4 regions of the Streptomyces sp. NPDC017991 genome follow, and region 2 is predicted to be linked to each of the others. Evidence: riboswitches for the same ligand, from Rfam matches in the RefSeq annotation. Region 2 holds a riboswitch; each other region holds the start of a gene.
What was found. Region 2 has a riboswitch for cyclic di-AMP ahead of ACH4DZ_RS24480 (C40 family peptidase). Riboswitches for the same ligand answer to the same signal wherever they lie in the genome.
Positions count from the first base shown of each region.

Region 1 (7,488 bases), on a different contig from region 2:
GCTGCGGCTGGCCTGCGAACTGGCCGCCGACTGTCCGCCCTCGGAGACCGCCTTCAGTGTCGGCGCCGTTGTCGTCGCGGCCGACGGCACGGAGCTGGCCCGCGGGTACTCCCGCGAGTCCGACCCCGTCTCGCACGCCGAGGAGGCCGCGCTCGCCAAGATCGAGCCGGGCGACCCCCGCCTCCCGGCTGCCACGGTCTACAGCAGCCTGGAGCCCTGCGCCCGCCGCGCCTCGCGGCCCGCGCCCTGTGCCCGGCTGATCCTCGACGCGGGCGTGCGCCGGGTCGTCACCGCGTGGCGCGAGCCCGACACGTTCGTCGCCGCCGCGGACGGGAACGGTCTGCTCGCCGCGGCGGGCGCCGATGTCCTCGTACTCCCGGAGTACGAGAGCGCGGCGAAGGAGCCCAACCGGCACCTGAACCGAGGCTGACATCTACCCGTGTGCGTCAGGTCCCGCGAATGGCGTACAGTGGTCTCAACGACGCGGGGTGGAGCAGCTCGGTAGCTCGCTGGGCTCATAACCCAGAGGTCGCAGGTTCAAATCCTGTCCCCGCTACTGAAGGCCCGAGGCCGGAATCCAATGGATTCCGGCCTCGGGTGTTTCCGGGGCGCAACAGGTCCTCGTGAGGGCACAACAGGTCCTCGTGCTCACCCGCCCGGCCCCCGTCCGCTCGCCCCTCCCCGCCGGTCCCGGAACTCTGGACGGAGCGAGTGGTCGAGGGCAGGAGACATGTGGACGGGCGTCGAGCGGTCGAGCAGCGGGCGCCGGGCTCCCTCGGCCGGCCGCCGGACAAGCGGACCGGCCTGTACCCCCGTACCCGCGCGGTCATCCGCGTACTGCCGGCCCTGCTGATCGTCGCGGGTGTCCTGTACGACCTCCTCACCCCGCAGTACTTCACCGCCGCCCCCTTCCTCTCGGCCGCCTCGCTCGTCGCCGCGCCTCTGCTGTCGCTCGGCGCCACCGTGTGGACGGGCGTCGCGGGGACGGCGGCCATGGTCCTCGTCACCCTGCGGTTCGCCGTCGACGAGAGCGGGATCACCGAGATCGCCACCGTGGCCGTCGTGGCCTGCCTCGCCGTCGTCATCAACCGGCTCGTGAGCCTGGGCAACGCCCGCCTGGCCTCCGCCCACCAGATCGCCGAGGCCGCCCAGCGGGCCGTCCTGCCCGAACCGGCCGCGCGGACCGGGGGCCTCGACCTCGCGGTCCGGTACGTGGCGGCGCAGACCGACGCGCTCATCGGCGGCGACCTCTACGCCGTGCAGGACACCCCGTACGGCGTACGGCTCGTCGTGGGCGACGTGCGGGGAAAAGGCATGGGCGCGGTCGCCGCCGTGGCCGTCGTCATCGGTGCTTTCCGGGAGGCCGCCGAGCAGGAGAGCACCCTGGAGGCGGTCGCCCAGCGGCTGGAGCGGTCGCTGATGCGCGAGGGCGTGCGGCGCGACAGCGTCGAGGTCTTCGAGGGCTTCATCACCGCCGTGCTCGCCGAGATCCCGCACGGCGCCCAGCGCGTACGACTCGTCAACCGCGGCCATCCCGGACCGCTTCTGCTGCGCGGCGACGGAACCGTACACACGCTCGCCGCGGCGGAACCCGCGCTGCCGCTCGGCATGGGCGACCTGGGCGCCTGGCCCGACCGGGCGCAGGAGGAGGAGCTGCCGTGCGGGGCCATGCTGCTCTTCCACACGGACGGGCTGTCCGAGGCCCGGGACGAGCGGGGCGTGTTCTTCGACCCGGTGGCACGGCTGTCCGGACGGCGGTTCGCCGGGCCCGACGCGCTGCTCGCCGAGCTGGTGGACGACGTGGCCCGGTACACCGGGGGCGGCGGTACGGACGACATGGCGCTGCTCGCCGTCCGGCGGCCGTGAGGGCGGTGAGGGTTGTGCGGCTGTAGCGGTCCTGATGGCCGTGACGGCCGTGTTGACCGTGATGGCTGTGGGGGTGTCCGGGCGCCTCTCCGGACCTATATCACCTGCAGTAGTCGAACGACGCCCCTGCGCATAACAACTGACGCACCATCAACAAAAGCGGTACCTGTGAATGACGATCAACTCGCCCGATTTACCCCGCTCGCAGTGTTTAAGTCCAGGCCGGGAGCCGTAACGATCATCAGGAACAGCTTGGAATCCGGTGCCTGCGTCTATTAACGTTCGATAACGCAGCGCGGTGTCCCAGCCGTCACAAGAGACGGCTCCGTGCGCACGCGCCGAATCCCGCAAGGGAACCGGGGAACCACCTACATGGGGTGAATCGCGTGTCTTTCGTGGTGGTGAACACCGCGGTTGACGCGCGTAGGAGACCTTCCTGCTCCGAACCCGTCAGCTAACCCGGTAGGCGAGAAGGAAGGAAAGGAGCGCGCCCACGTGGCGTTCAACAGGCCTGCCCCCACACCGTCGTTCATGCCGGACGAGGTGACGGGAGAGACCTCGGGCGAGAAGAAGCCCGACACCTTCGCCTTCGGCGCCCGCAAGGACGACGAGACCTGGGAGCCCTGGAATCCCAGCGCGGACACCGTCGTTCCCGTCCGTGGCAAGCACCGCGTCTCCAAGCAGCGTGGCGGGGGACTCGCCCGCAGCTCCACCGTTCTGGGCGTCGGTGTCATAGCCGCCGTCGGCGCGGGCGGCATGGCCTCCGCGCAGACCGGCAAGCCGCCGGTGTCGATCTCGATCCCCGACCTGCCGAACGTCGGCTCGCTGATCTCCGACGACGAAGAGGCCCCCGAGGGTTCCAGCACGGCGCTCACCGCCGCAGGACTCACCGAGGCCGACGCCGAGGAGGGCAACGCCGACGCCGGTGAGGCCCTGCGCTCGCGCATCATGCTCCAGGCCGAGCTCCAGCAGGACCAGGTCGACCGCGAGGCCCAGGCGGCCGCCGAGGCCGCCGCCGCGAAGAAGGCCGCCACGCTCGCGGCCAAGGAGCAGGACGCGGCGAAGGCCAAGGCCGCCGCCGCGAAGGAGAAGAAGGAGGAGGAGGCCAAGGCGAAGGTCGAGGCCGCGCGCCTCGTCGCGCTCGCCAAGCAGTTCACACTGCCCACCTCCTCGTACACGATCACCTCCACCTTCGGGCAGTCCGGCTCGCTGTGGTCCTCCGGTCAGCACACGGGTCTGGACTTCGCCGCTCCCACGGGTACCCCGATCAAGGCCATTCACAGCGGCACGATCACGGAGGCGGGCTGGAGCGGCTCGTACGGCTACCGCACGGTCCTCACGCTCGACGACGGTACGGAGCTGTGGTTCGCCCACCAGTCGTCGATCGGCGTCAGTGTCGGGCAGAAGGTCAGTACCGGCGACGTCATCGGCCGCGTCGGTGCCACCGGCAACGTGACCGGCGCGCACCTCCACCTGGAGGTCCACACCGCCGGCGGCACGGGCATCGACCCGATGGCCTGGCTGCGCGGCAAGGGCCTCAACCCGTAAGCCGGTCCCCGCGGTCCTGCGACGCAAGGAATACGGCCGTCCGGTCCGGCCGTTGTTTTCGGCATGACTTCTCTTCGCAAGCTGGGTTCGTCCGACCTTGAGGTGTTTCCGCTCGCCCTGGGCGGCAACGTCTTCGGCTGGACCGCCGACCGGGACGACTCCTTCGCCGTGCTCGACGCGTACACGGCCGCCGGCGGGAACTTCGTGGACACCGCCGACGCGTACTCGGCCTGGGCGCCGGGCAACGGGGGCGGTGAGTCCGAGACCGTCATCGGCGAGTGGCTGACCGCGCGCGGCAACCGCGCCGACGTGCTCATCGCTACGAAGGTCGGCGCGCATCCCTCGTACAAGGGCCTGTCCCCGGCGAACGTGCGGGCCGCGGCCGAGGCGTCGCTGCGCCGTCTGAAGACGGACCACATCGACCTGTACTACACCCACTACGACGACCCCTCCGTGCCGGTCGAGGAGTTCCTCGGGGTCCTGGACGAGCTCGTACGCTCCGGCAAGGTGCGGGCGATCGCCGCGTCCAACATCTCTCCCGAGCGGCTCCAGGAGTCCCTGGACGCCTCCGACCGCGAGGGGCTCGTGCGGTACGTGGCGCTGCAGGCCCAGTACAGCCTCGTCTCCCGCGACACGTACGAGGGCCCGCTGCGGGATGTCGCCTCGCGGGGCGGACTGGCCGCCGTCCCCTATTACGGGCTCGCCTCGGGCTTCCTCACCGGCAAGTACCGGGCGGGCGCGGAGGTCGACAGCCCGCGTGCCGGCGCGGCGGGCAAGCACCTCGCGTCGGAGCGGGGGCAGCGAGTACTGACCGCGCTCGACGAGGTCGCCCAGGAACGGGGCGCCGAGATCGCGACCGTGGCCCTGGCCTGGCTGGCCTCCCGCCCCACGGTCGCCGTCCCCCTGGCCAGCGCCCGCACACTGTCCCAGCTCCCGGCGCTCCTGTCGGTAGCGGACCTCACCCTCACGGACCAGGACCTCACCAAACTGACGCACGCGTCCGAATAAGACGCACGTCATCCGCCCGTTTTCAGGGGCGCGGGGAACTGCGCGGCCGACCACGGACGGCCGACGCTGAGGTCTCGGCGTCAGGGGTCACGGCGGGTGTCTTGTGTCTTTAGGGGCGCGGGGAACTGCGCGCTCAGCCACGGACGGCCGGTCGTGAAATGTCGGCATCACGCGTGACGGCGGGTGGCTTGTCCTCGGGGGCGCGGGGAACTGCGCACTACGGCGTCAGGACCGGTACGGGTTGTACGCGGGGTACGGAGGCGGATACCCGTACCCCGGCACAGGCCCGGGCACAGGCCACGGCGCGGGCGCCGAAGCCGGCGCCGTCTCCCGCGCCGCGTACGCCAGCGCCGGCCGAGCCGGCTCCCGCCGCACCCACAGCTCGTGCAGCAACTCCCGCTCACGCACGGCGAAGTCCGCCCCCGCCCGCCCCCGCCGCCCCCGATGGCGCAGAAACGCCAGCGACGTCGCGTACGCCTCGTACTCCGCCACCGCCCGCCCCGCGTCCCGCCCGCCATGATGCGTGGCGTACTCCCGGGCCAGCCGCCGCGCCTTCATCGAGCCGAGGACGAACGGCTCGGGCGCGGCCAGCCACCCGGCCACGGCGTACGAGGGCAGTTCCGTGCGGACCGTGCCCAGTTCGCGCTGGCGGGTCCAGACGGCGAGCCAGGTGAGCAGCCCGAAGGACGGGACCATGAAGGCCGCGTAGACCGCGAAGAAGCCGTACTCGCCGAAGGCCGACGAGCCGTTCCACATCGCGTGCATGCCCATCGCGAGCAGCAGCCCGGTGAGGGGCAGGAGCACGCGCCGCAGCCGGTGGCGGTCCGCCGAGAGCGCCGCGATGCCGAAGCCGATGCCCGTCAGCACGGTGAACAGCGGATGCGCGAAGGGCGACATGATCACGCGTACGAAGAAGGTCGCCGCGGTGACGGAGAAGATGCCCGTGTCGCCGGTGAGCTGGTCGGTGCCGAAGGCCGTGCCCAGGTAGAGGATGTTCTCGGTGAACGCGAAGCCGGTCGCCGTGACGCCCGCTATCACCACGCCGTCGACTATCCCCGTGAAGTCCCGTCTGCGGAACAGGAAGACGAGCAGGACCGCCGCCGCCTTCGCGGACTCCTCGACGATCGGCGCTATCACCGTCGCGCCGAGGGTGTCCGCGTGGGACGGGTCCGCCGTGGCCGTCGCTATCCACTGCGTCGCGAAACTGTTCGCGACGATGGCTATCAGCGCGGCGGCGCAGGCGCCCCACGCGAAGGAGAAGAGCAGGTTTCTCCAGGGGCCCGGATCGACCCTGTCCAGCCAGCGGAACGCGGCGACGAGCAGGGGGACGGGGAATATGGCGAGGCCGAGGCCCACCAGGAAGCCCTCCGTGCCGGTCTGCTTGCGGACCAGGGCCAGGATGACCAGGCCGGACAGGGCGAGCAGCGTGGTCAGCGCGGCGTAGCGCACCCAGGTGCGCTGCCACCAGCGCGCGTGCCGACGGGCGCCTCCGGCGGGTAGGCCGGGGGGTGTCGGGGGTGGGGGGCTGGTGGCCATGACAAAAACCCTAACGAGGTTGGGGCGTGGCCCGCGAGAGCGCCCCGTCAGGGGGCTCAGGTGCCCGTGCTGTCCGCACCATGCGGTACGCGGCGGAACAGGAGATCGTTCACCACGTGACCCTTGTCCAGGCCCTGGCCCTCGAAACGGGTCAGGGGGCGGAAGTCCGGGCGGGGCGCGAAGCCGCCGTCGGGCCGGGTGTTCTCGAAGTCCGGGTGGGCGGAGAGAACGTCCAGCATGACTTCGGCGTACGGTTCCCAGTCCGTCGCGCAGTGCAGCAGCGCGCCGGGGCGCAGGCGGGACGCGGCGAGGGTGAGGAACTCCGGCTGGATCAGGCGCCGCTTGTGGTGGCGCTTCTTGGGCCAGGGGTCCGGGAAGTAGACGCGCAGGCCGGCGAGGGAGTCCGGGGTCAGCATCTCGCGGAGCAGGATGATCGCGTCGCCGTTGGCCACGCGGAGGTTGGACAGGCCGGCCCGGTCCGCGAGGTTCAGCAGGTTGCCCTGGCCGGGGGTGTGGACGTCCACGGCGAGGATGCCGGTGTCCGGGTCCGCGGCGGCCATCCGGGCGGTCGCCTCGCCCATGCCGAAGCCGATCTCCAGGACGACGGGGAGGTCGGCCGCGAAGAGTTCGGCGAGGTGGAGGGTGCGCTGCCCGTCGATGTCCAGGCCCCACTTGGGCCAGAGCCGCTGCAGCGCGTCCGCCTGGCCCTGCGTGACGCGGCTGCGGCGGGGCTGGAAGCTGCGGATCCGTCGCTCGAAGTGCGAGCCTGCCGGGTCGGGCTGGGGGCCGTCGGGGAAGCGGGGTTCGCTCTTCGGGCGGGGGGTTCGGGATGCATCAGACACAGTGCGTCGATTTTACGTCCGCCGGGGGGCGGGGTGCGGCGGGGGCGTCGGGCCGCGGTGCGGCGGGGTGGGGCCGCGGTGGGTCGGGGCCGTGCCGGTACGGCCCCTTACGTGCGATCCCGGCCCCCGCCCGCCCCCTTGCGCTTGCGTAGGCCGTCAGGCGGCTGCCAGGGCCTTGAGGGCTCTCTGGGCCACCTCGCGGCCGATGGGGAGGGAGGCCGTGGCCGCGGGGGAGGGCGCGTTGAGTACGTGGACCGTGCGGGGGCCCTCCTGGATCAGGAAGTCGTCGACCAGGGTGCCGTCGCGCAGGACCGCTTGGGCGCGGACGCCCGCGGGGGTCGGGATCAGGTCGTCCGAGGTGATGGCGGGCAGCAGGCGGCGGACCGCGCGGGTGAAGGCCGCCTTGGAGAGTGAGCGGTGCAGTTCGCCGGTGCCGTAGCGCCAGTGGCGGCGGGCTATGTGCCAGGAGCCGGGCCAGGCGAGGGTCGAGCCCAGTTCGCGGGGGCGGACGGTTCGCCAGTCGTAGCCCTCGCGCGCCAGGGCCGGAACCGCGTTCGGGCCGACGTGGACGCTGCCGTCGACGCCGCGGGTGAGGTGGACCCCGAGGAAGGGGAACGCGGGGTCGGGGACGGGGTAGACAAGACCGCGTACCAGGTCGGGGCGGGCGAGGGTGTAGTACTCGCCGCGG
Region 1 is NZ_JBIRGP010000004.1:18,084-25,571, reverse strand. It holds gene ACH4DZ_RS12755 (dihydrofolate reductase family protein) at 1-430, shown strand, start outside; tRNA gene ACH4DZ_RS12750 (tRNA-Met) at 483-556, shown strand; gene ACH4DZ_RS12745 (PP2C family protein-serine/threonine phosphatase) at 733-1,866, shown strand; cyclic di-AMP (ydaO/yuaA leader) riboswitch at 2,193-2,350, shown strand; gene ACH4DZ_RS12740 (M23 family metallopeptidase) at 2,362-3,414, shown strand; gene ACH4DZ_RS12735 (aldo/keto reductase) at 3,478-4,422, shown strand; gene ACH4DZ_RS12730 (PrsW family intramembrane metalloprotease) at 4,648-5,958, opposite strand; gene trmB (tRNA (guanosine(46)-N7)-methyltransferase TrmB) at 6,015-6,800, opposite strand; gene lhgO (L-2-hydroxyglutarate oxidase) at 6,957-7,488, opposite strand, start outside.
Region 1: another riboswitch for cyclic di-AMP. It lies ahead of ACH4DZ_RS12740 (M23 family metallopeptidase); the one in region 2 lies ahead of ACH4DZ_RS24480 (C40 family peptidase).

Region 2 (7,488 bases):
ATCTCGGCCTTCGAACCGAGCCGCTGCGAGCAGTAGGAGCAGTCCTCGGGGCACAGACCCGATTTGAGGTTGACGAGGTAGTTGAGTTTCACCCGTCGGCCGAACCACTGGCGGCGTACCCTGCCGGCCGCGGCAACCACATCGAGGAGTTCGTCGTCGGAGGTGGCCAGCACGGCCAGTGCCTCGTCGCGGGTCGGCAGCTCGCGCCGAAGCCCCTTGTCCAGCAGCGTGTTCAGCAGGTCCATGAGATCCGATCCTGGCCTATCCGACCGCGCCGGGCCAAGGAGGAACCAGACAACAGAGAGCGGTCGACGTGTGGGCATTGCCACACCATGGGCGGCTGGTGGTCCGGCTAGGGTCTGTGCGTTGCCTACAAAAGGCAGCTGTGCGTTGTCTGCACAAGGCAGTGGGGACGGCCGGGCGGAAAGTCGTGTGTCGGGGCCCCATGGGACACCCACACCCACCCCCATCCCATGGCCGGAGGACACATGGCCCGATCGCCGTTCGAGTGGATCGACGAGCAGGCGCGGGCGCGCTCCCGGGCCGGACTCGTCCGTACCCTGCGGCCGCGCCCAGCCGACTCCGCGCTCCTCGACCTCGCCGGAAACGACTATCTGGGCCTGGCCCGGCACCCCGAGGTCACGGCGGGCGCCGCCCGGGCCGCCCGGACCTGGGGCGGCGGTGCCACCGGCTCCCGGCTGGTCAGCGGCTCCACGGAACTGCACGCGGAACTCGAACGCGAACTGGCCGAGTTCTGCGGCTTCGAGTCCGCCCTTGTCTTCTCCTCCGGTTACGCGGCCAACCTCGCCGCCGTCACATCGCTGGCGCCGCACGGCTCGCTCATCGTCTCCGACGCGGGCAACCACGCCTCGCTGATCGACGGCTGCCGGCTCGCGCGCGGCACCACGCAGGTTGTCGCCCACGCCGATCCCGACGCCGTCCGCAAGGCGCTGGACACGCGCACCGGGCCCGCGATCGTCGTCTCCGACACGGTCTTCTCGGTGGACGGCGACGCGGCCCCGCTGACGGCACTGGCCGCGGCCTGCCGGGAAGCAGGTGTGTCCGACGAGCCCGGTGTGTCCGACGTGCCCGGTGAGTCACGCGCATCCGTTGAGTCCGGCAGGTCGGGCGCGGCGCTGGTGCTGGACGACGCGCACGGTCTCGGCGTCATCGGCGACGGCGGGCGGGGCGCCGCGTGGGAGGCGGGGCTCGCGGGCGCGCCCGACGTCGTCACCACCGTCACCCTGTCGAAGTCGCTCGGCAGCCAGGGCGGTGCCGTCCTCGGGCCGGCCCACGTCATCGATCACCTGGTGAACGCGGCCCGCACCTTCATCTTCGACACGGGTCTGGCTCCTGCGGCGGCGGGCGCGGCCCTGGCGGCCCTGCGTCTGCTGCGCGGGGAACCGGAAAGGGCCGCACGCGCGCGTGCGGTGGCCGTCGCGCTGTACGAGCGCCTGACGGCCGAGGGCCTCGAAGCGGTACGGCCCGACGCCGCGGTCGTCTCCGTGCGCGCGCCCTCCCCGGAGCAGGCGCTGCGCTGGGCCGCGGAGTGCCGTGCGGCGGGTCTGGCCGTCGGCTGCTTCCGTCCCCCGTCGGTGCCGGACGGCATCTCACGGCTGCGGCTCACGGCCCGCGCGGATCTCACCGACGGGCAGCTCGACCGGGCCGTCGGCGTGATCATCGAAGCGCGCGGATAAAGTCTTCCCAGGCCGTGGGGGCGAAGAGGAGGACGGGCCCCGGCGTGTTCTTGGAGTCGCGCACCGCGAGCAGTCCGGCCCACGGGCCGAAGTCCGGCCGGGCCGTCTCGACGCAGTTGTTCATTCCCGTGCTGCGGCTGCTGCGCCGCCACCGCACACCGTGCGGATGAGCGCCGGGCTGGGTGCTGGAAGGTACGTACCGAGGCGTGGCGGGCATGGTGCCTCCTTATGCGCCGTCAGCTACACCGGCGATGAAATCCAACGTGTCCTCGGGCGAAAGAGCCTGGCCCTGGAGGGAGTTGAAGGCCTCCTCGTACGACTGGAGGTCTTCTCTCTGTTCGAGATAAAGGCTACTCGTCAAGTGGTCGAGAACAACCACATCCAGATCAGATCTGTTCGTAAACGAAAAAATAACAAAGGGACCTGTGACACCGATGTGAGCGCCAACTCCGAAGGGCAGCACCTGAATCCGCACGTGAGGGAGTTGCGCGGCCTCCCGCAGCCGCTCCAACTGCCCTGCCATCACCTCTGGTCCGCCGACGGTCCGTCGCAGTACCGCCTCGTCCAGAACGGCACTCAGGACGAGCGGTGTGTTCGAACGCAGTACGTCCTGGCGCGCGAGCCGCACCTTCACCAGTACCTCCACGAGCGCGTCCGCCTTGCCGTCGTGCGCCCCGTCCACCGCGGCCCGCGTCACCTCGCGGGCGTACTCCGGTGTCTGCAGGAGGCCCGGCACGACGGAGTTCTCCAGCGTGCGCATGGCACCGGCCTGCGACTCCAGACTGATGAAATCGCTGTACGTCGACGGCAGGAGGCCCCGATAGGCGTGCCACCAGTGGTGTCGGCCGTCGTCGTCCGCGCCCGCCAGCACGACCAGCAACTCGTGCAGTTCCGGGTCCCGGACGTCGTACGCGTCCAGGAGGCGCCGTACGTCCGCGGGCTTGACCCCGCTGCGGCCGGTCTCGATCCGGCTCACCTTCGACTGGTGCCAGCCCACGAGGCGTGCCGCCTCGCCGCTCGTGAGGCCCGCGCGGGCGCGCAGGGCACGCAGTTCGGCGCCGAGCTTACGCCGGCGCACCGCGGGGCCGTACTGCATGGCCGTCTCCTTCCGACCGTCGCGCAAGCGCTATGGCGCCCGGCGTCACGCCGACGGTAGAGGACAAACCAGCTGCCCGCCCAAATACGGTCGACGGTCGCAGAGTTCACCGCTTCGAGCGACAGATATATGCATATCTTGGTGGATCGGCACCACGAACGCCGAGGTAGTGGCACTCTGGCGCAAGCACCAGTCCGGGACCGTCTCGAAGTCATCCGCTTCGGTCGGACCCCGGTCCCGTGGGAAAGGGACGACGTCGCATGGCAGACCACCAGGAAGCATCCGTCACTCTGCCGAGCGATCCCGCCTCGGTCTCCGCCGCCCGTACGTATGTCACCGACGTCCTGGCCGAATGGGGACTGCCGTCCGACTCGGAGACCGCCGACACGGTTCGGCTCATCGTCTCCGAACTCACCACGAACGCGGTACAGCACACCTTCGGACTGTCACCCACGTTCACGGTGGACATCGAACTCGACCGTGACGAACAACTGCGCATCGGTGTGACCGACAGCCACCCGCGCTTTCCGAAACGGCTGCCCGCGGCCGTCCAGCAGGACAACGGCCGGGGCATGGTGATCATCCGCTGGCTGACCGCGGAATCCGGGGGCAAGCTCACGGTCCGGCCCACCAGAGAGGGCGGAAAGACCGTGTCGATCACGCTGCCCTGGACGGCACCCGCGGAACCGGCCCGGGCCGACTGACCGCCTTCGGGGGCGCTGCGCGGGACTCTCGGAACACCCGCCGGTCGGCCCTAGTCGTCCGAGGCCTTGTCGGCGGCCCGCTTCAGGAGGTACGGCAGGACCTCCCACAGACCGACGCAGAGGAGCAGCGTGGTCGCCCCGGCCGCGATCCCCTCGGTCCGGTCCACCGCCACGTCCACGACGAGCAGCACGGAACCGGTGAGAGCGAGCGCGAGCACGGCCAGACCGACCTGCGCGAGCCGGGACGAGGCATTGACCACCAGGGGCTTGGCGCCCTGCCGGAACAGCCGGCGGTGCACGGCGGCGGGGGCCGTGAAGAGCGCGGCGGCCAGGACCGAGAGCAGCAGGGTGACGACGTACGTGGTGCGCTGCACGGTGTCGAGGGACGGGAATCGCGGGGTGAAGGCGAGGGTCAGCAGGAAGGCGAAGAGGATCTGGACGCCCGTCTGGGTGACCCGAAGCTCCTGGAGGAGTTCGAGGAAGTTCCGGTCGGCGCGCTCAAGACGGGTCTCGTTGCGCTCCTCGTGGTGGTGCAGATCGGCCATGAGTGAACGAGTAACCATTCAGCCGCCGAAATCACGCGTCGCGCCCGGCTCGTGCCCGGGACGTGCCCGGGTCGCGTACGGGCGTCGTGCCCGGGTCCCTCACGGGGTGGTCGCGGTGATCACCGCGACCACCCCGTGGGCGGATCACCTGACCCGGCCGTACCAGACGCTCTTGGTCCAGATCTTCTGGAGCTTCACCACGTCCCCGGTCTTCGGGGAGTGCCAGATCCGTCCCTTCCCGGCGTAGATGCCCACGTGGTAGACGTTCCGGCCCGAGTGGAAGAAGACCAGGTCCCCCTGCTTGCGGTTCGAGGAGGAGACGTGGTTCGTCTTGTTGTACTGAGCCGCGGCCGTGCGGGGCAGCTTCTTACCCGCCTTCTTGAACGAGTAGAGCGTGAGGCCGGAGCAGTCGAAGCGCTTGGGTCCCACGGCCCCGTACTTGTACGGGGAGCCCTTCTTGGAGGCCGCCACCTTGAGTGCCTTCGTCGCGGGAGTGGCCGCTTCCGCGTCGGACGCGAAGCCCGGGGCCACTATGCCGCCACCTACGGCGGCGATGGTGAGAACCGATGCGGTACCGGCCCTGCTGAACAGCGACGGGACACGATTGAGCGCAGTCATGCGCAACCCTTCGTCAGCCGCCTGTGAAGGATGACCTGTCGGATTCGGGCTGGCGAAGTTGCCCGGCCGCAGCTGCGGCTTCACCCCAAGGGCCACTCGGATCTCTCCGGCGGCCCGTCGTGCCTGGGTCCTCCACTCCTGCCGATGCACTTCTGTCGACCGGTCATCCGGGCAGCGGCAGGACTCGGCGTCCGCCCGGACCGCCCCGCCGCTTCTGGCGGGGGCTTGTCGTCGCAGGGATCTTGACGCACTGATGTCCCAAAAGCCGAGTGGAATCGGCGATTTGTGGGCTTACTCACCACTCACCCGTTCGGGTGGACACCCCGTTCCACGGGTGGGTGTCGAGGGCCTCAAGGACCCCCGCACCAGCACCGGAATGACTAATTCCGCCCCGGACGTACGCGCGTTGCGCAACTCCCACGGGCTTGTGGGGGCAGCTTCGGCTACGCCAACCGGGGGTACGCCTTCTGGTCCGTTTCAACTCTGCTGCGGACGCCTCGTCAAGTGCCTGCGTGAGGCCGGAACGAGGGGCGTACGTCAGGTGTCGGAGCCGGGCGGCAGGGCGACCCGGCCCGCCCTTCGCTCACCGTCGAGGACGCGCAGGGCCCGCGCCAGGGTCGCCGCGTGCAGCTCGTGTTCACCCCGCTGGTGCATCAGGGTCAGCGCGTCGCGCAGCGCGATGGCCCTGCCCACCAGCGCCTGGGCCGCACGCAGTCCGCGGTAGGTGTCGTCGGAGTGGGCCGGGTTGATCCGGCCGAGCAGGTCGATCACCTCCAGATAGCGGTCGATCAGCTCGGCCTCGGCCCGGGTCAGGGCCGGCAGCGGGGGCAACTCGGGCGGGAGCATCGGCGGATCACCCCACGCCGGGTGCGTCGGAGCCGCCGGACGTGCCGGGCGCGCCGAGGGCGGCTTTGCGGCTGGGGACGATCCGGTCGACCAGCCCGTATTCCAGCGCCTGGCGAGCGTCGAGGATCATGTCGCGCTCGATGTCCGCGCCGATCCGCTCCCGGCTCCGCCCCGTGTGCCGGGCGAGCATCTCCTCCATCCGGGTGCGGGTGCGCAGCATTTCGTCCGCCTGGACGGCCAGGTCGGACGCCTGTCCCCGGACCGGCTCGGACAGGAACGGCTGCTGGATCAGAACGCGGGCGCCCGGCAGCGCGTACCGCTTGCCCGGTGTGCCCGCGGCCAGCAGCACCGCGGCGGCCGACGCGGCCTGCCCCAGGCAGACGGTCTCCACCTCGCAGCTGACGAACCGCATCGTGTCGTAGACGGCCGCCATCGCGCTGAAGGAGCCGCCGGGGGAGTTGATGTAGAGCGAGATGTCCCGGTCGGGTGCCTGGTACTCCAGGTGCATGAACTGCGCCATCACGTCGTTCGCGGACGTGTCGTCGATCGGCGTCCCGAGAAACACGATCCGCTCTTCGAGGAGCTTGGAGTACGGGTCCAGGGTCCGCGTCCCCGAGCTGGTGCGCTCGGTGAACTCGGGCAGGGCGAAGCGGGCGGACTGTCGGGCGGACGATCGAATGGACGGTCGGGCTGTTGAGCGGGTCACGACACACGCCTCCTCCGGGAGAGTTCCTGTGAAAAATGTACAGATTGTACAGGAGGTGCATGACGTCATGATGGGAGCGATCCTGAAGATCCACAGATCACAGCAGCTCTGACCGTGTTTACGCTGATCGTGAAGCAGGTTTCTGTAACGACCGCGCTTCGTGAACGACGTGCTCAAGCGGCCCTGTCCCTGCCGAAAATCTCGTCCGTGCGGGTCGGGCCGAGCTTGCCGTATCGGGTGGCCTGGCGGACGAAGGCGGGCGGGCGGCCTCCCACACCGCCGCGCGGCTGGCGGTTGCGGATCTGGTCGGTCTGCCCGGGGATCGTGAGCCCCACAACCGGCAACAACGGCCCAAGCGCCGCCCCCTGCTCATCAGGCGGACTCCGATAGCTCACCGAAGCCACATCTCGCGATGAAACGTTGGGGGAAACGCCCCTCAGGGGTGAGTGGCCGGGACGGCTTCCGTGAGGCGATCGAGCCGTTCGTAGAGGGCCCGTACGAGCCGGGCGCGGTTCTGGGCGCAGTGTGCGGTGCCCTGTATCGGCTGGGAAAGGCGGCCGGAGGCTTCGCGGAGGATGACTTCGGCGAGGGCGCCGCGGCCGTCGTTCTTCGGCAGGGCGGCGGCGTGACGCTGGACGTCGGCGGCGATCGCGCGGGCGTGCCCGGTCAGTTGGAGGGCGATCTGCTCGAAGTCGCCGGGCGTGAGGGTCGGGTTCTGCCACGCGAGGACGGCGGTGACGAGCGCTTCGTGCGAGGCGCGGTCCAGCGGGAGTTCGGCGTCGAGGAGGCCGTGGGGGTCGTAGAGCACGGTGTGAGCTCCGCTCATCGTTGCCTGGCCGCGTCGTCCCTGTCGCCGCCGCGCGGGGCGCTTGGGGCGGCCGGGACGGTGGTGGTGAGGAAGCAGGCGTAGCCGCGGTCGGCCCGGGCGATCAGCGCGAAGGCGGGCGGCTGGAGTCCGCGTCCTTGTTCTGCGGGTCCGGCGGGTGTGGTTGCGTTCATGGGCACCGTCTTCTGTTGCTGGGTGCGTTGGTGGCGTTCGACGCCGCGGAGGACGCCGTTCGTTCCCGCGCGGCATCCGGGTGCAGGGTCCGGGCGCCCGGATGCCGCCCACGGGCTCGCCGAGCGGGGATCCGGTCGGCCAATACTGTGGAAGGGCAGTTGCCCAGGTGAAAAGCTAGGTGCAGCTGGCTGAGGACATGGTCCGGTTAACACATGCCGTGATCCTTCAAACGCAGTTGGTGACCGTCGCGACATGTGAGCGGTCAAGGGTTCGGTG
Region 2 is NZ_JBIRGP010000008.1:294,524-302,011, reverse strand. It holds gene bioB (biotin synthase BioB) at 1-245, opposite strand, end outside; gene ACH4DZ_RS24505 (8-amino-7-oxononanoate synthase) at 474-1,697, shown strand; gene ACH4DZ_RS24500 (DUF397 domain-containing protein) at 1,678-1,914, opposite strand; gene ACH4DZ_RS24495 (helix-turn-helix domain-containing protein) at 1,924-2,793, opposite strand; gene ACH4DZ_RS24490 (ATP-binding protein) at 3,054-3,497, shown strand; gene ACH4DZ_RS24485 (DUF6328 family protein) at 3,548-4,042, opposite strand; gene ACH4DZ_RS24480 (C40 family peptidase) at 4,187-4,660, opposite strand; cyclic di-AMP (ydaO/yuaA leader) riboswitch at 4,664-4,850, opposite strand; gene ACH4DZ_RS24475 (hypothetical protein) at 5,198-5,506, opposite strand; gene ACH4DZ_RS24470 (ATP-dependent Clp protease proteolytic subunit) at 5,514-6,212, opposite strand; gene ACH4DZ_RS24465 (DUF6415 family natural product biosynthesis protein) at 6,649-7,038, opposite strand; gene ACH4DZ_RS24460 (hypothetical protein) at 7,035-7,211, opposite strand.

Region 3 (7,488 bases), on a different contig from region 2:
AGCGCCACGGAGGCGAGTTCCTGGAGGTTCTCGATGCGGGTCTCGTCCTGGGGGTCGGTGGAGGCCTGCAACTCCGCGAGATAGCCGGTGCGTTCGAGGATCGCCTCCACGACGGTCGCGGGGCCCGCGCCGGACTCGACGATCGTCCGGAGGTCCTCCATCAGCGTGTTGAACCGCTTGACGGCGTTCGTCGAGCGGGCGGCCATGCCGTACGCCTCGTCGACGCGGCGCAGCGCCTGCGGGAAACTGATCTTCTCGCGCTGGGAGAGCGCGTCGATCATCGCCTCGGCGCGGTCGCCGATGCCGCGCTTGGGCACGTTCAGAATGCGGCGCAGCGGTACGGAGTCCTCCGGGTTCGCGAGCACCCGCAGGTACGCGAGGACGTCCCTGACCTCCTTGCGCTCGTAGAAGCGGACGCCGCCGACGACCTTGTAGGGCAGGCCGACCCGGATGAAGATCTCTTCGAAGACACGGGACTGGGCGTTCGTACGGTAGAAGACGGCGACGTCGCCTGCCTTCGCGTCGCCCGCGTCGGTGAGGCGGTCTATCTCCTCGGCGACGAACTGCGCCTCGTCGTGCTCGGTGTCGGCGACATAGCCGGTGATGCGCGCGCCCGCGCCCGCGTTCGTCCACAGGTTCTTCGGGCGGCGCGATTCGTTGCGCTCGATGACCGCGTTGGCGGCGGTCAGGATCGTCTGCGTGGAGCGGTAGTTCTGCTCCAGCAGGATCGTCGTCGCGTTCGGGTAGTCCTCCTCGAACTGGAGGATGTTGCGGATGGTCGCGCCACGGAAGGCGTAGATCGACTGGTCGGCGTCACCGACGACGCACAGCTCGGCCGGCGGGAGGTCGCCCTCCCCCGGCGGTACGTCCTCGGGGTGCGCCACGGGGTCCGTGGCGCTGCCGACGAGCTCCCTGACGAGGGAGTACTGCGCGTGGTTCGTGTCCTGGTACTCGTCCACGAGGACGTGCCGGAAGCGGCGGCGGTAGTGCTCGGCGACGTCCGGGAAGGCGCGGAGGAGGTTGACCGTCGTCATGATCAGGTCGTCGAAGTCCAGCGCGTTCGCCTCGCGCAGCCGCGACTGGTACATCGCGTAGGCCTGGGCGGCGGTCTTCTCGAAGCCGTCGGAGGCCTGGGCGGCGAAGTCCTCCTCGTCGATCAGCTCGTTCTTCAGGTTCGAGATCTTGGCGCTGAAGGACTTCGGCGGGAAGCGCTTGGGATCGAGGTCCAGGTCACGGCAGACCAGGGCCATGAGCCGCTTGCTGTCGGCGGCGTCGTAGATCGAGAAGGACGACGTGAAGCCGAGCTTCTTGCTCTCCCTGCGCAGGATCCGCACGCAGGCGCTGTGGAAGGTCATCACCCACATGGCGTTCGCCCGCGGGCCCACGAGCTGCTCGACGCGCTCCTTCATCTCGCCCGCGGCCTTGTTCGTGAAGGTGATCGCGAGGATCTGGCCGGGGTGCACCTTGCGCTCGCCCAGCAGGTGCGCGATGCGGTGGGTGAGCACACGGGTCTTGCCGGAGCCGGCGCCGGCCACGATGAGCAGGGGTGAGCCGTGGTGGACCACCGCCGCGCGCTGGTTCTCGTTCAGCCCGTCCAGGAGCGCGGCCGGGTCCACGAGCGGCCGGGGGGCGCCGTCGCGGTAGTAGCCTCCCCCAGTCCCGGCTCCGCCCGCCCCGGGGGATCCCCCTCTGCTCGGGGGCACGTCGAAGCGCCCGCCGAACAGGTCGTCCGGACCGTGGTCCGGCGCCTCGTCCTCGGGCGGCGGCGGGGGCTCTTCCTCGTGGGCCCGGGAGGGCTTGAGGTCCGCCAGGAAGCTGTCATCAAAGAGGCTGCTCATTGCTCTCCGAGTCTAGGCGCCCCCACTGACACCCGGCCGCCACCCCGGAAACTCGACGGAATCCCGGCGGGTTGCCGGCGGCTTCCCGGCGGATTGCCGACGGGCTCCCGGCGGATTGCCGGCGGATTACCGGCCGGGCGACCGAGGCGGGCCCTCACCCGCGATGAGCACGTCACTACACACGGTGGCCGTCGCGGTGGCGATACGGCGCGTGGCGATACCGCCACGGGGCGCCGACTTCGCCCCGCATCTGAACCGCGCGTGGACGACCTCCGTACAACCGTGCGGAGACAGGGCGCACCTGCACACCACCTGCCGGAGGTAATTGCCGAGCCGACCGGAACCGGCCCGTCGGCGCGGGCGCCGCTCCGCGCCTCGGCCACTCCGCTCCCGCGCCCCCTCCGGGACAACTCGGAGCAGATCACGACCAATTGACGTCAGTGGATGGCATTCGTGGCCCAGGTCACGAAAATGTATCGGGCATATCGCACATCAAACTTCACAGGCGCCACACGTATTGGCTAACTTTCGCGTAGGCCGCTCGACCCGCACCGGCGAACAACGCCGGGCCGAGCGGGCTCCGCCGAATCCGGCATGCCCTCGCGGCCTCCGGAACCGGGGACCCAACCGATCCTGGGGTGAATCGGTCCGCCCTCCCTCGCGGGAACAAGGACCGTAGGGCAAACCTTCCGAAGCATTCGCCCGAACCCGACAGCTAACTCGGTAGGCGGATGACGGAAGGAGACGCCCTCGTGGCGCCACACCGCAAGTCGCGGCCCCCCAGCCCCCTCGGCATCCGGACGCCGGCCCTTGCCACCGCGGCCCTGACCTCGGTGGCCCTGCTCTCCCAGACGGCGGACGCCTCGCCGGCCGCGGAGCCCAGGCCGAGCACGGAGGAAGCGCAGCCGAGCGCGGAGGAAGTCCAGAAGAAGATCGACGACCTCTACCAGCAGGCGGGTACGGCCACCGAGAAGTACAACGCCGCCAAGGAGAAGACGACCAAGCAGCGCAAGCGCGTCGCCACGCTCCTCGACGACGTGGCGCAGCGTACGGAGAAGCTCAACACCGCGCGCGAGGCGCTCGGGACGTTCGCCGCAGCGCAGTACCGCACGGGAGCCTCCGCCCCGGACACGGCCTCTCTCCTCCTCGCGGACAACCCGCAGGACTACTTCGACCAGACCCAGCTGATGAACCGGCTGACCGCCCGCCAGAAGCAGGCCGTCGACGAGTACGTCACCCAGCGGACCACGACGTCGAAGAAGCGGCAGGCGGCGTCCGAGGGCCTGGAGACGCTCACCACGACGCAGAGCACGCTGAAGACGTCCAAGGCGGACGTCCAGCGCAAGCTCGCCCAGGCGCGCGAGCTCCTCTCGAAGCTGACCGCCGAGGAGAAGGCCCGCCTCGCCGCGATCGAGCGGAAGAAGCAGGAAGAGGCCCGGCGCAAGGCGGACGAGCTGGCGCGGCGGCAGGCGGCCGACGCGGAGCGCCGGCGCCAGGAGGCGGCGACGCAGGGCACGGGAGCCGCCACGGGTACCGATACGGGCACCGGGAGCGTGCCGGGCTCCGACTCCGCCTCCTCCACCAAGGCGGCCAAGGCGCTCGCCTTCGCCCGCGCCCAGATCGGCAAGCCGTACGTCTGGGGCGCCAGCGGGCCCGGTTCGTACGACTGCTCCGGTCTGACCCAGGCCGCCTGGAAGGCCGCCGGTGTGACCCTGCCGCGCACCACCTGGGACCAGGTCGAGGCCGGCACGACGGTCTCCGTGGACAACGCCCAGCCCGGCGACCTGGTCTTCTTCTACGACGACATCAGCCACGTCGGCATCTACATCGGCGACGGCATGATGATCCACGCTCCGAAGCCGGGCGCGTACGTCCGCGAAGAGTCGATCTACTACATGCCGATCCACAGCGTGGTGCGGCCGGGCTAAGAGCCCGCCTCCATCGGGACGGGGTACGGCGCGTGCGTGCCGTACCCCGGTCGCGTTCCGGGGCGGTTTCCGGGGCGGTTTCTGAGGGGGGTCTGGGGGCTGGGGTCGCTCAGATCCAGAGGACCGCGATGAAGACGTTCACCGTGGTCAGCCCGCCCACCAGGGCGAACAGGCCCTTCTCCACCTTCTCGTCGTCGCGCTTCACGTAGACGAGGCCGAGGATCACGACCAGTAGTGCCAGCTTCACACCGATCTTGATGTTGTTGACGGTCTGGTCGTCGGCCTGGTTGAGGCCGACGAGGACCGCGCCGGTGACCAGCATGGTCAGCGCGCCGTGGAGCATGGCGGGGGTGAAGCGGGCCGTGCCGTCGCCCATGGCCTTCATCTGGGTGAGGAAGCCGCCCAGCAGCGAGGCGATGCCGATGATGTGCAGGGCGACGAAGACATGAATGAGTACGTCCATGAGCCCGGACCCTAACGGGACGCCCGCATGCCGCCTCGCACCGGCCCGCGCCCCGAGCCTCGTGCGGACCCAGGCGGAGTCCATAGCACCGTCGCGCGTGCCGCTCCCCCGCAACGCGCCCATCGGTCACCCCATCACGCCAAGTCGGTGGCACCGGGTCCGGATCACGGTCGCACCCGGTCAGCTCGTGGCCGAGTGCCACCACTTCCGTACATGCCGTTACCACCGGCGCGTCGCGAGGTTTAGCGTCCTTCCCCAGGTGACCGGCTCCCCACCACAGCCGCCCTGGCCAGGGCGGCAGTCGGTACCACCGCCAAGAGGTCCGGCGGCGGCCCGCTCCCCCTGTGCGGGCTGCCGCCGGACGTGCAATCAGCCCCCGAGGGCCACCGCCGTGGACGTTCCAGTGCCCCGGCGGCCGTACGGAAGGAACGTGGATCGCACGTGGCAGCGCACCGCAAGCCCAGACAGCGCTCACTCGGCGGCGGTACGGCCCGCACCGCCTTCACCCTCGCCCTCGCGGGCGCGGCGAGCGCGACCGGGTTCGACGGGACGGGGGTCGCCGCACCCGAGCTGACGCCGGCCCAGGTGAAGGCGAAAGTCGACAAGCTGTACCAGGAGGCGGAGGTCGCCACCGAGAAGTACAACGGCGCGAAGGAGAAGTCCACGAAGGCGGCCGACCGGCTCGGCACGCTGCAGGACGAGGCGGCGCGCAAGACGGAACGGCTCAACTCCGAACGGGCCGCACTCGGTTCGCTGGCGACCGCCCAGTACCGGGACGGCGGCGTCGATGCCGCGCTGGGCCTGATGCTCTCCTCGGACCCCGATCAGTATCTGGACGGGGTCGCGTTCGCCGAGCGGGCCGGCCACAGGCAGGCCTCGGCCGTCTCCCGCGTACGCGCACAGCTGCGCGACATCGAGCAGTTGCGCGGCGCCGCACACATCGAACTCACCTCGCTCACAGCACGACAGGCGGACCTGAAACGTCACAAGAAGGCCGTCACCGGCAAGCTCGGCGAGGCACGCCGACTGCTGTCACGGCTGCCGGACGCGGACCGGGCCCGCATCGGAGCGGACGACCCGGACACCGCACGCGCCTCACGTTCCGGGCAGGCCCTCCGAGGCCTCGGCGCGGGCTCGTCCTCCACGGCCTCCCCCAACTCCCGCGCCGGGGCAGCGGTCTCGTACGCCTACGGAAAGCTCGGCAGCCCGTACGTGTGGGGTGCCACCGGCCCCGACGCCTTCGACTGCTCGGGTCTGATGCAGGCCGCGTACCGCTCCGCGGGCATCTCGCTGCCCCGGACGACGTACGCGCAGATCAACGCGGGCCAACGCGTCTCCCGTTCCGAACTCCAGCCCGGTGACCTGGTGTTCTTCTACTCGGGCATCAGCCATGTGGGGCTGTACGTGGGCAACGGCCAGATGGTCCACGCACCCAACCCGTCAGCCCCGGTACGGGTCGCGCCCATCGACGAGATGCCGTTCGCGGGGGCGACACGGGTGGCGTGAGGGGGCCACGCTAGCGGCGTGCCGCCGTCGACTGCCTGATCCGACTCCAGCACACGGCGGGCGGGGACGCCCTGCTGGGCCGCCGTCTCCACCCGCTCCTCACCGCCGCCGGGTACGCGGGCATCGACGTGCGCCCCTGCCCCGTCTACGCCGACCGCTCCCGCCCTGCCCTGCCCTGGTCGAGGGCTTCACCCGCAACACCTTCGTCTCCATGATCGAGTCCGTGCGGGAGGACGCCGTGGCCGCGGGCCTGACGACCCCGGAGGCCTTCGACCGCGGCGTCGCAGACCTGAAACGCACGGCCGATGAGGACGGCACGTTCCACTACACGTTCTTCAAGGCCGTGGCCGTGAACCCCTGACACCGCGACGATCTGTCCGAGGCTCCCCGGCCCCCGGCCATCCCCCGCCGCCCTGAGCGGGCGCCCGGCCACTCGCCCGGCGGCTGGCGGCAGGCGGCTGGCGGCTGGCGGCTGGCGGCTGGCGGCTGGCGGCTGGCGGCTGGCGGCTGGCGGCTGGCGGCTGGTTTTACACCAGTCGTCGTGCCGTCGCCCACCGGGTCAGCTCGTGGCGGTTGGAGAGCTGGAGCTTCCGCAGGACCGCCGAGACATGGGACTCGACCGTCTTGACCGAGATGAAGAGCTGCTTCGCGATCTCCTTGTACGCGTACCCGCGGGCGATCAGGCGCAGGACCTCGCGCTCGCGCTGGGTGAGGCGGTCGAGGTCCTCGTCGACCGGCGGGGCGTCGGTGGAGGCGAAGGCGTCGAGGACGAAACCGGCGAGACGGGGCGAGAAGACGGCGTCGCCGTCCTGGACACGGAAGACGGAGTCGACGAGATCCGTGCCGGTGATCGTCTTCGTCACGTAGCCGCGGGCGCCGCCGCGGATCACGCCGATGACGTCCTCCGCCGCGTCCGACACGGACAGCGCGAGGAAGCGCACCGGCTGTTCGGGGTCGGCCATCAACGGCGAGCAGCGGCGCAGCACTTCGACCCCGCCCCCGCCCGGCAGGTGCACGTCGAGGAGGACCACTTCGGGACGGGTCGCCGTGATGACCGTGACCGCCTGGTCGACGTCCGCGGCCTCGCCGACGACCTCGACGCCGGTCCGCTCGGTCTGCCCGATCTCCGCCTGGACTCCGGTACGGAACATGCGGTGGTCGTCGACGAGCACCACGCGCACCCGCCGCCCGGGCGCGGAAGCCGCCGGGTCCTCCGCCGAGCCCGCGCCGGCCGCACCCGCACCGGCCACGCCGGCGTTCGGCCCGACTGCTCCGGCCGCTCCGGTCGGTTCGTTCGCGTCGCTCATGTCTCCGCCCTCTCCATCTCCAGCTCGACCTCCGTGCCGCCGTCCGGCACCGCGCGCAGCCTGGCGGTACCGCCGTTGCGCTCCATGCGGCCGATGATCGATTCTCTGACGCCCATGCGGTCGGTGGGTATCGAGTCCAGGTCGAATCCGGGACCGCGGTCCCGGACCGACACGAAGACGGTCCTTCCCTCGACCTCGGCGAAGACCTGCACCGCGCCGCCCTCGCCACCGTACTTGGCCGCGTTCACCATGGCCTCCCTCGCGGCCTGCATCTGGGCGCCGATCCTGTCGTCCAGCGGGCAGTCGCCGACGACCACGACCTCTATGGGAACCCCGTGCTTGTCCTCGACCTCCGCAGCGCTGCGCTTGACGGCCTCGGCGAGGGTGTCGGGCTCGTCCGCCTCGTCCTTGCCGGTGCCCTCCGGTTTGTAGAGCCAGTTGCGCAG
Region 3 is NZ_JBIRGP010000003.1:265,119-272,606, reverse strand. It holds gene ACH4DZ_RS09710 (ATP-dependent DNA helicase) at 1-1,838, opposite strand, end outside; cyclic di-AMP (ydaO/yuaA leader) riboswitch at 2,410-2,584, shown strand; gene ACH4DZ_RS09705 (NlpC/P60 family protein) at 2,591-3,766, shown strand; gene ACH4DZ_RS09700 (hypothetical protein) at 3,876-4,229, opposite strand; gene ACH4DZ_RS09695 (NlpC/P60 family protein) at 4,671-5,735, shown strand; gene ACH4DZ_RS09690 (hypothetical protein) at 5,947-6,096, shown strand; gene ACH4DZ_RS09685 (LuxR C-terminal-related transcriptional regulator) at 6,263-7,042, opposite strand; gene ACH4DZ_RS09680 (PspC domain-containing protein) at 7,039-7,488, opposite strand, start outside.
Region 3: another riboswitch for cyclic di-AMP. It lies ahead of ACH4DZ_RS09705 (NlpC/P60 family protein); the one in region 2 lies ahead of ACH4DZ_RS24480 (C40 family peptidase).

Region 4 (7,488 bases), on a different contig from region 2:
TGCCGTTGCTCTCGTCGATGGCGAGGGAGTCCAGGGGGCACATGTCCACACAGAGCGTGCAGCCGTCGATGCACTTCGACTCGTCGATGGTCACGGGCACGTCGGCCCGCTGGGGCGCCAAGGGCATGGCTGTCTCCAGGGAAGTCCCGCCGAAGCGGGCAAGGGGGCGAAGGAGTCAGAGCGAGCGGCGCAGCAGCCCGCTCATCGTGATGCGGTCGCCGCGGAACCGGATGAACTCCAGATCGACGGGGCGGCCGTCGGCGAGGTGCGTGAGACGTTCCAGCATCAGGACGGCCGAGCCGCGCGGAGCCTGCAGCACGGTCGCGGAGTGCGCGTCGGCGTTGACGGCCTCCAGGGTGATCTCGGCGTGTCCGAGCGGCTGTCCGGTGATGGCTTCCAGGAGGCGGAAGACGTCAGTGTTCTCCAGGTCGGCGCCGAGCAGGGCGGTGCCGAGGTCGAGAGGGATGTAGGTGAGGTCGAGGGAGAGCGGCAGCCCGTTCAGCCGCCGGAGCCGTTCGATGTAGAGGACGTCGGCGCCGACGGGCACACGGAGCCGTTCGGCGACCGGGGCCGGCGCGGCGACGGGGCCCGCCGAGCGGACCTCGTTGCTGACCCGGCCGTGTTCGCGCAGGGTCTCCGCGAGTCCCATCAGCCGGTCGAGCCCGTGCGGGTACTTCTCGGCGACGACGACCGTGCCGACGCCGGGCAGCCGTTCCACCAGGCCCTCGGCCCGCAGCAGGTCGAGAGCCTGGCGCACGGTGTTGCGCGAGGTGCGGTAGTCGGCGCCGATGGCGGTCTCGTGCGGCAGCGTGCCGCCCGGGAAGCCGCCTGTCAGCACCTGCCGGCGCAGCAGATCGGCGAGCTGCCTGGCCTGGTCCGCACGCAGCCTGCGCCGGCGGGCGGCGACGGTGGTCGCGCCCTGGCCGGCGTGCTCTCGGATGCGTTCGGTGGGCATGCGACGGACCATACCCAGGGGGTACGGGACTTGGTGTTGCCGGAGTGTTGCGCCACCGAGGGCTCCGCCGAGCGGGCGGTTGAGCTGGGGTTTTGCCGGGGGCGCGGCAAGATCTGCCACTCGGGCGGCCACTGCGGTGCGCCGGATCCCGCCGATGCGGGGGTGTTCGTCGGGTGCGGGCCGGTGGGAGCTTGTCGCGCAGTCCCCCGCGCCCCTTCGGGGCGCTCCGCTATGCGGCCGGTGCCACCCGGCCGGTCACCTCGCCGAGGCCCACCCGTGTGCCGTGCGGACCCGGCGCCCACGCCGTCAGCGTCACGACATCGCCGTCCTCCAGGAACGTCCGCTTGCCGGAGGGAAGTTCGAGGGCGTCCCGGCCGTTCCAGGTCAGCTCCAGGAGCGAGCCCAGCTCCCCGCCGGAGGCCCCGCTCACGGTCCCCGACCCGTACAGATCACCCGTACGCAGCGAGGCCCCGTTCACGGTCATGTGGGCCAGCTGCTGAGCGGCCGTCCAGTACATCGTGGAGAACGGCGGCTCGGACACCACATGCCCGTTGACGGCGACGGAGATGCGCAGGTCGTAGCCGCCCGGGTCCTCCGAGGCGTCCTCGGAGGTGTCGTCCAGGTAGGGGAGGAGAGGGTGCGTACGCGCAGGGGGCGCGACCCGGGCGTCCTCCAGTGCGTCGAGCGGTGTGATCCAGGCCGACACCGATGTGGCGAAGGACTTGCCGAGGAAGGGGCCGAGAGGGACGTACTCCCAGGCCTGGAGGTCGCGCGCGGACCAGTCGTTGAGGAGGCAGAGCCCGAAGACGTGGTCGCGGAAGTCGCCCAGCGGCACCGGCGTGCCCATCGGGGAGGGCGTGCCGACGACGAAGCCGACCTCCGCCTCGATGTCCAGCCGCACGGACGGGCCGAAGACCGGCGCCGGGTCCGCCGGAGCCTTGCGCTGGCCCGCGGGGCGTACGACGTCGGTCCCGGAGACCACCACCGTGCCCGACCGGCCGTGGTAACCGATGGGCAGGTGCTTCCAGTTGGGGGTGAGGGAGTCCTCGGCGTCGGGCCGGAAGATCTGGCCGACGTTACGGGCGTGGTTCTCGGAGGCGTAGAAGTCGACGTAGTCGGCCACCTCGAAGGGGAGATGGAGGGTCACCTCGGAGAGCGGGTGGATCAGGGGCGCGACGGTCTCGCGGTGGGCGGGGACCGTCACCCAGGCGGTCAGCGCCCGCCGGACGTCCGACCACGCGGTGCGGCCGGCCGCGAGCAGCGGGTTGAGCGTGGGGCGGGCGAGCAGGGCGGCGTACGGCGAGCCCAGTTCCACCGCTGCGGCCCCCGCGTCCAGGACATGGTCGCCCAGCCGGACGCCCACACTCCGGTGACCGGGGCCGCCCGAAGAGCTGCCCGAAGAGCCGTCCGGAGAGTTGTTCAGGGAGAAGACGCCGTACGGAAGATTGTGCGGGCCGAAGGGATCGCCCTCGGGGACATCGAAGGGGGGCATGGGGTGCTGCCTCGCTTTCCGTGTGGGTGGAGCACACGTTACGGGCAGGCGCCGCCCGTGGGCAGTGTCTGAAGAGTTCGCAATGTCCGATTGGGGGTGAGGTCGGAGGGTTTCCCTCCGGCTTGGCTTCCTTCAGGGGGCACGGACGGGAACGGCCGGCTGGGCGGCACGGCGGCGCTGGACTCGGGGCGCGAGCGCACACGGTGGGAGCGCGCGGGCGCACGCGGGCGGTCGGCGAAGGGGCGTGCATCGGGTCGGCGGAGTGGCCGATATGTCATGGGATCGGCCTGAACTCCAGGGGTCTGCTGGGGCCTGCGACGACGCGCGGGGTGGTCGAGGTGCCGGACGACGTCCGGTTCCCGTCGAGTCGGTGGGGGATTCGATCCGTATTCTCTGATCATGGCCCCACCGATTGCATATTCACTCATCGCCACTGACCTGGACGGGACGCTGCTGCGCGGCGACGACACCTTCTCGGACCGGTCGCGCGCGGCGCTGGCGATGGCGGTCGGGGCAGGCGCCCGGCACCTCGTGGTGACGGGCCGCCCCGCCCCGCGCGTACGGCCGCTGCTGGACGAACTCGGCAGCCGGGGGCTCGCGGTGTGCGGACAGGGCGCGCAGTTGTACGACTCCGGCGCGGACCGCATGGTGTGGTCCGTCACGCTCGAACGTGAGCTGGCCGAAGTGGCTCTCGGCAAGATCGAGGCGGAGGTCGGCGAGGTGTACGCGGCCGTCGACCAGGACGGGGTCGACGGACTCACGCTCATCGAGCCGGGTTACGAGATGCCCCACCCGACGCTGCCGGCGGTACGGGTGCTGCGGCGCGACGACCTCTGGACCCAGCCCATCAGCAAGGTGCTGCTGCGGCATCCGCTGCTCTCCGACGACGAGTTGGCGTCCGCCGCGCGGGGAGCGGTCGGTTCTCTGGCCACCGTCACGATGTCAGGGCCCGGTACCGTCGAACTCCAGCCATGCGGCATCACGAAGGCCACCGGCCTCGCGCTCGCCGCCGACCGGCTGGGCCTGACGTCGGCGCAGACCGTCGCCTTCGGGGACATGCCGAACGACATCCCGATGTTCGACTGGGCCGGGCGCGGGGTCGCGATGGCCAACGCGCATCCCGAACTCAAGTCCGTCGCCGACGAGATCACCCTCTCGAACGAGGACGACGGCATCGCGGTGGTCCTGGAGCGCATGTTCTCCACCCGCCGGACCGACCGCGCGGACCGGACCGACCGGACCGACCGGACCGACCGGACCGACCCGGGGACGGGTCCCCGGGTCGGCCGACGGGTCGGTCAGTAGGCGCCGAAGACGTTGTCGATCGAGCCGTAGCGCGCGGCGGCGTAGTTGCACGCCGCCGTGATGTTGGCGACCGGGTCGAACGGGTCCAGCGAGGTACCGGTCACGTGGTACGCCGAGAAGGTCGGGTCGATGACCTGCAGAAGCCCCTTCGACGGCGTACCGGCGACCGCGTTGGAGTCCCAGTTGTTCATGGCCTGCGGGTTGCCCGACGACTCGCGGATGATGTTGCGGTAGATGCCGTCGTAGGTGCCCGGGATGCCCTGCTGGGCCATGACGTCCAGCGACTGCCTGATCCAGCCGTCGAGGTCGTCCGTGTAGGTCTTCGCCGAGGCCGGGGTGACGGCGGACGCCGTGGACGCCTTGGACGCCGTGGCCGTCGTGGCGGTCTTCGCCGAGGTCCGGCCGTTCTTCGTGCCCACGGTGAGCTGGAGGCCCGGCCGGATGATCGCCGGGTCGTCGCCGATGACCGCGCGGTTGGCCTTGTACAGCTTCTTCCAGTCGCCCGTGGTGTGCGCTTTGGCGATCTTGGACAGGGTGTCGCCCTCGGCCACCTTGTAGGTGACCAGCGAGACCTGCGGGACCGCGTTCGGGGCGGCCTGGGCGCCGGTGGCCCCCACGAGGGGGAGCGCGAGTGCGGCTCCGCCCGTCCCGGCGGCGACGATGCCACGGGTGAGGGTGCTGTTTCTGGGGCGGCGGTGCTTGCCTCGTGCGGGCATGGCGAATTTCCTCTCCGGCGCCTGCGAGGTGAGCTGTCGGGTTCGGGCGGGAGATGCCCGGCCGCGTGGTGTGCGCGACTTGACCCCTAGCCGTTCCGATATACGGACCGGCGGCTTACCTGGGTCCCCCGCTCCTGCCGTACGCGAGTGAATGGGTGACTGGGTTTTCCGGGCGGCGGCAGGATTAGGCGATCCGTCCGGAGTGACGTGAACGTATGCGAGAGCACATGCCGCGAACAAGCCCCGAATTCGCACAGCGACGGCTATGAACTGCCTTGTCGGGCGAATATCTCTTGATCGAAACGGAAGGTGAAGTTCAACTTGCTTTACGCAAAGGGAAATCGACGGAGCCGGCGAAACGATCACTTCACGCGGGCGTGACCCAATTCACTGCCGCCGATGAGCAATGTCCATAAAAAAGGTGATACGCAATGTTCTGCGGTCGCCGGAAGTGCCGGACACCGTGGGTGGTTCCAGGGGCATGTGAACTCGTCCCGGCTCATCCCGCCGTGCGCGGAATCCGTTTCTCCCAGGTGCGGTGGAACACCACTTCGTCGCCGTCCTTGCAGATCACTTCGTTCGAGGTGATGAAGTCCGCCTCGTCGCAGGTGATTTCGGAGTGCGTCTCGACGCTCGCGTCCCACGGCATTTCCGGCCGGTGCAGCCGGACGGACCAGTCGGACCGGGTACGCGCGGACAACGGGTCGGACTCATTGATGGTGTACGTCTCCAGCGCGTCCTCGGTGAATTCGAGACCGTCCGGGTAGACGCGGGTGCCGCCGTACCGCGGATCCACTTCCAGGCGCCATTCGCCCTTGGCGACATCGCGGACCACGAGGCGTTCGGGACGCGGTTCGTCCAGTGTGGCGGGGGAGTTCACGCCCAGCGGAGCCGACTGCTCCGGTTCCTCGAAGACGACGGAGGGGTCCGACTCCTGGGCGCGGACCGGGAGTTCCAGCGCGCTCCCGGACGGAGTGAGGGTGAAGCCCGCCTCCGAGCCCGGCTGGGGCCAGATCCACGGCCAGTACGCGGAGGACACGGCGAGCCGGATGCGATGGCCCGGAGGGAAGGCGTGGCCGATGCCGTTCAGCTCGAAAAGCACATCCTCCGTAGAGCCCGGTTCCCAGGGAACCACCTGGTCACGGCCATGACGGGCTGTCAGGTTCAGGACGCCTCGGGTGACCAGGGTCGAGGAGCCGTCGGGGGCCACGTCGCACAGACGGGCCACTACTTGTCCACGCGTCACCGCCGAGGTGAGCCTCAGACGCACGCGCGGACGGCCCAGTACCCAGGTCTCCTCCGGAACCTCGAACTCGAAGCACACCGACCGCGCGTCCTCCTCCCGCTGGTCCGGCGGCAGGTCGGCCTCGTTGCCGAAGGGGAAGAAGCGGCCGGCGTCCAGCCCCGTGTGCTGGGGGGAGCGCACCACCACGGGGGCGCCCTGGAGCGCGTACGGGACGTGGGCGACCAGGGGGGAGGGCCAGGCGGGGTCGCCGACCCAGCGGCCGGGCAGCACCGGGTACACCGTCGCGGGAGGGTGCGAGTCGCTGACGTACGAGCGCAGGAGCGGCTCGGACATCACCCCGGAGCCGGAGCCGGAGTGGGTGCCGCTGTCAGTGTCACTGCCGGTGCCGGTGCCGGTTTCGGTGTCCTTCAGCCAGTGGTCCCACCAGCGCAGCGTCTCCTGGAGGAAGCCGATCGCCGGTCCCGGCGGCAGCCCCCGGTCGGGGTACTGGTGCGACCAGGGTCCGATCAGGCCCCGTACACGGTCCGGCGGGAGGTGTTCCACGAGGCGCAGCACGGTGTCCCGGTACGGGTCGTGCCAGCCGCCGACCGCGAGCACGGCCGCCCGGATCGCCGAGTAGTCCTCGCGGACGCTGCCGCGGCGCCACTGCTCGTCCCTCGTCTGGTGGGCGAGCCAGGTGTGCAGGAACGGATCGACCGACTCCAGTCGTTCCACCCACAGGTCGCGCCAGGACTCGCCCACGTACGCCGGATCGGGCGGGCGCGCGACGAACGCGAGCATGGTCGCCGCCCACGCGTGCATGTCGACGGCGAGTACGGAACCACCCATGTAGTGCACGTCGTTGTCGTAGCGGTCGTCCGACGAGCAGACCGTGACGACCGCCTTGAGCGGCTCGGGCGCGAGGGCCGCGATCTGGAGGGAGTTGAAGCCGCCCCAGGAGATGCCGAACATGCCGACCTTGCCGGAGCACCAGGGCCGGTCGGCGAGCCAGTCGACGACCTCGACCCCGTCGGCCAGCTCCGTCGCGGAGTATTCGTCGCCCGGCAGGCCCTCGGAGTTGCCGTGCCCGCGGACGTCCACGCGCACGGAGGCGTAGCCGTGGCCCGCGTACCAGGGGTGGCGCTGCCGGTCGCGCGGGGCGGTCCAGTCGGTCAGCCGGTAGGGGAGGTATTCGAGCAGGGCCGGTACGGGTTCTTCGGTGAGCGGACGCCACACGCGCGCGTAGAGCTTGGTTCCGTCCGCGAGGGGAACGCGGATGTCCTCGTGAAACGTCTCGTAGGGGAAGGACGTACGGATGCGCATGGGTGTCACCTCAGTGGACGGGGTGCATCGTGCGGCGCAGCCAGGGCGCCGCGGCGATCACGAGCAGACCGGCGGCCACGGCGATCGCGCCGTTGACGCCGAAGTACGCGGGCTTGGAGACGTCGTCGTAGAGCTTCACGGTCTGGGCCTGGATGCCGTTGGCGAGGGCCAGCGAGAGGAACCAGAGGGACATCGTCTGGCCGGCGAAGGCCTTCGGGGCGAGCTTCGTGGTGGCCGACATGCCGGAGGTCTCCAGGAGGATGTCGCCGAGCCCCAGCAGGAAGTACGAGCCGACGATCCACCAGACGGACATCAGGTAGTCGTCGCCGTCGTGGCCGGAGGTCGGCAGGACCATCAGCAGGAACGACAGCCCTCCGAGCACCACACCGAACGCGATCTTGTTGGAGGCGTGCGGCTGGCGGTGCCCCATCCGCACCCAGAGCGCGGCCACCACGGGGGCCAGCGCGACCTC
Region 4 is NZ_JBIRGP010000013.1:164,546-172,033, forward strand. It holds gene ACH4DZ_RS32985 (ferredoxin family protein) at 1-127, opposite strand, end outside; gene ACH4DZ_RS32990 (GntR family transcriptional regulator) at 176-955, opposite strand; gene fahA (fumarylacetoacetase) at 1,185-2,447, opposite strand; gene ACH4DZ_RS33000 (HAD family hydrolase) at 2,847-3,752, shown strand; gene ACH4DZ_RS33005 (transglycosylase SLT domain-containing protein) at 3,746-4,468, opposite strand; cyclic di-AMP (ydaO/yuaA leader) riboswitch at 4,472-4,636, opposite strand; gene ACH4DZ_RS33010 (CocE/NonD family hydrolase) at 4,968-7,016, opposite strand; gene ACH4DZ_RS33015 (peptide MFS transporter) at 7,027-7,488, opposite strand, start outside.
Region 4: another riboswitch for cyclic di-AMP. It lies ahead of ACH4DZ_RS33005 (transglycosylase SLT domain-containing protein); the one in region 2 lies ahead of ACH4DZ_RS24480 (C40 family peptidase).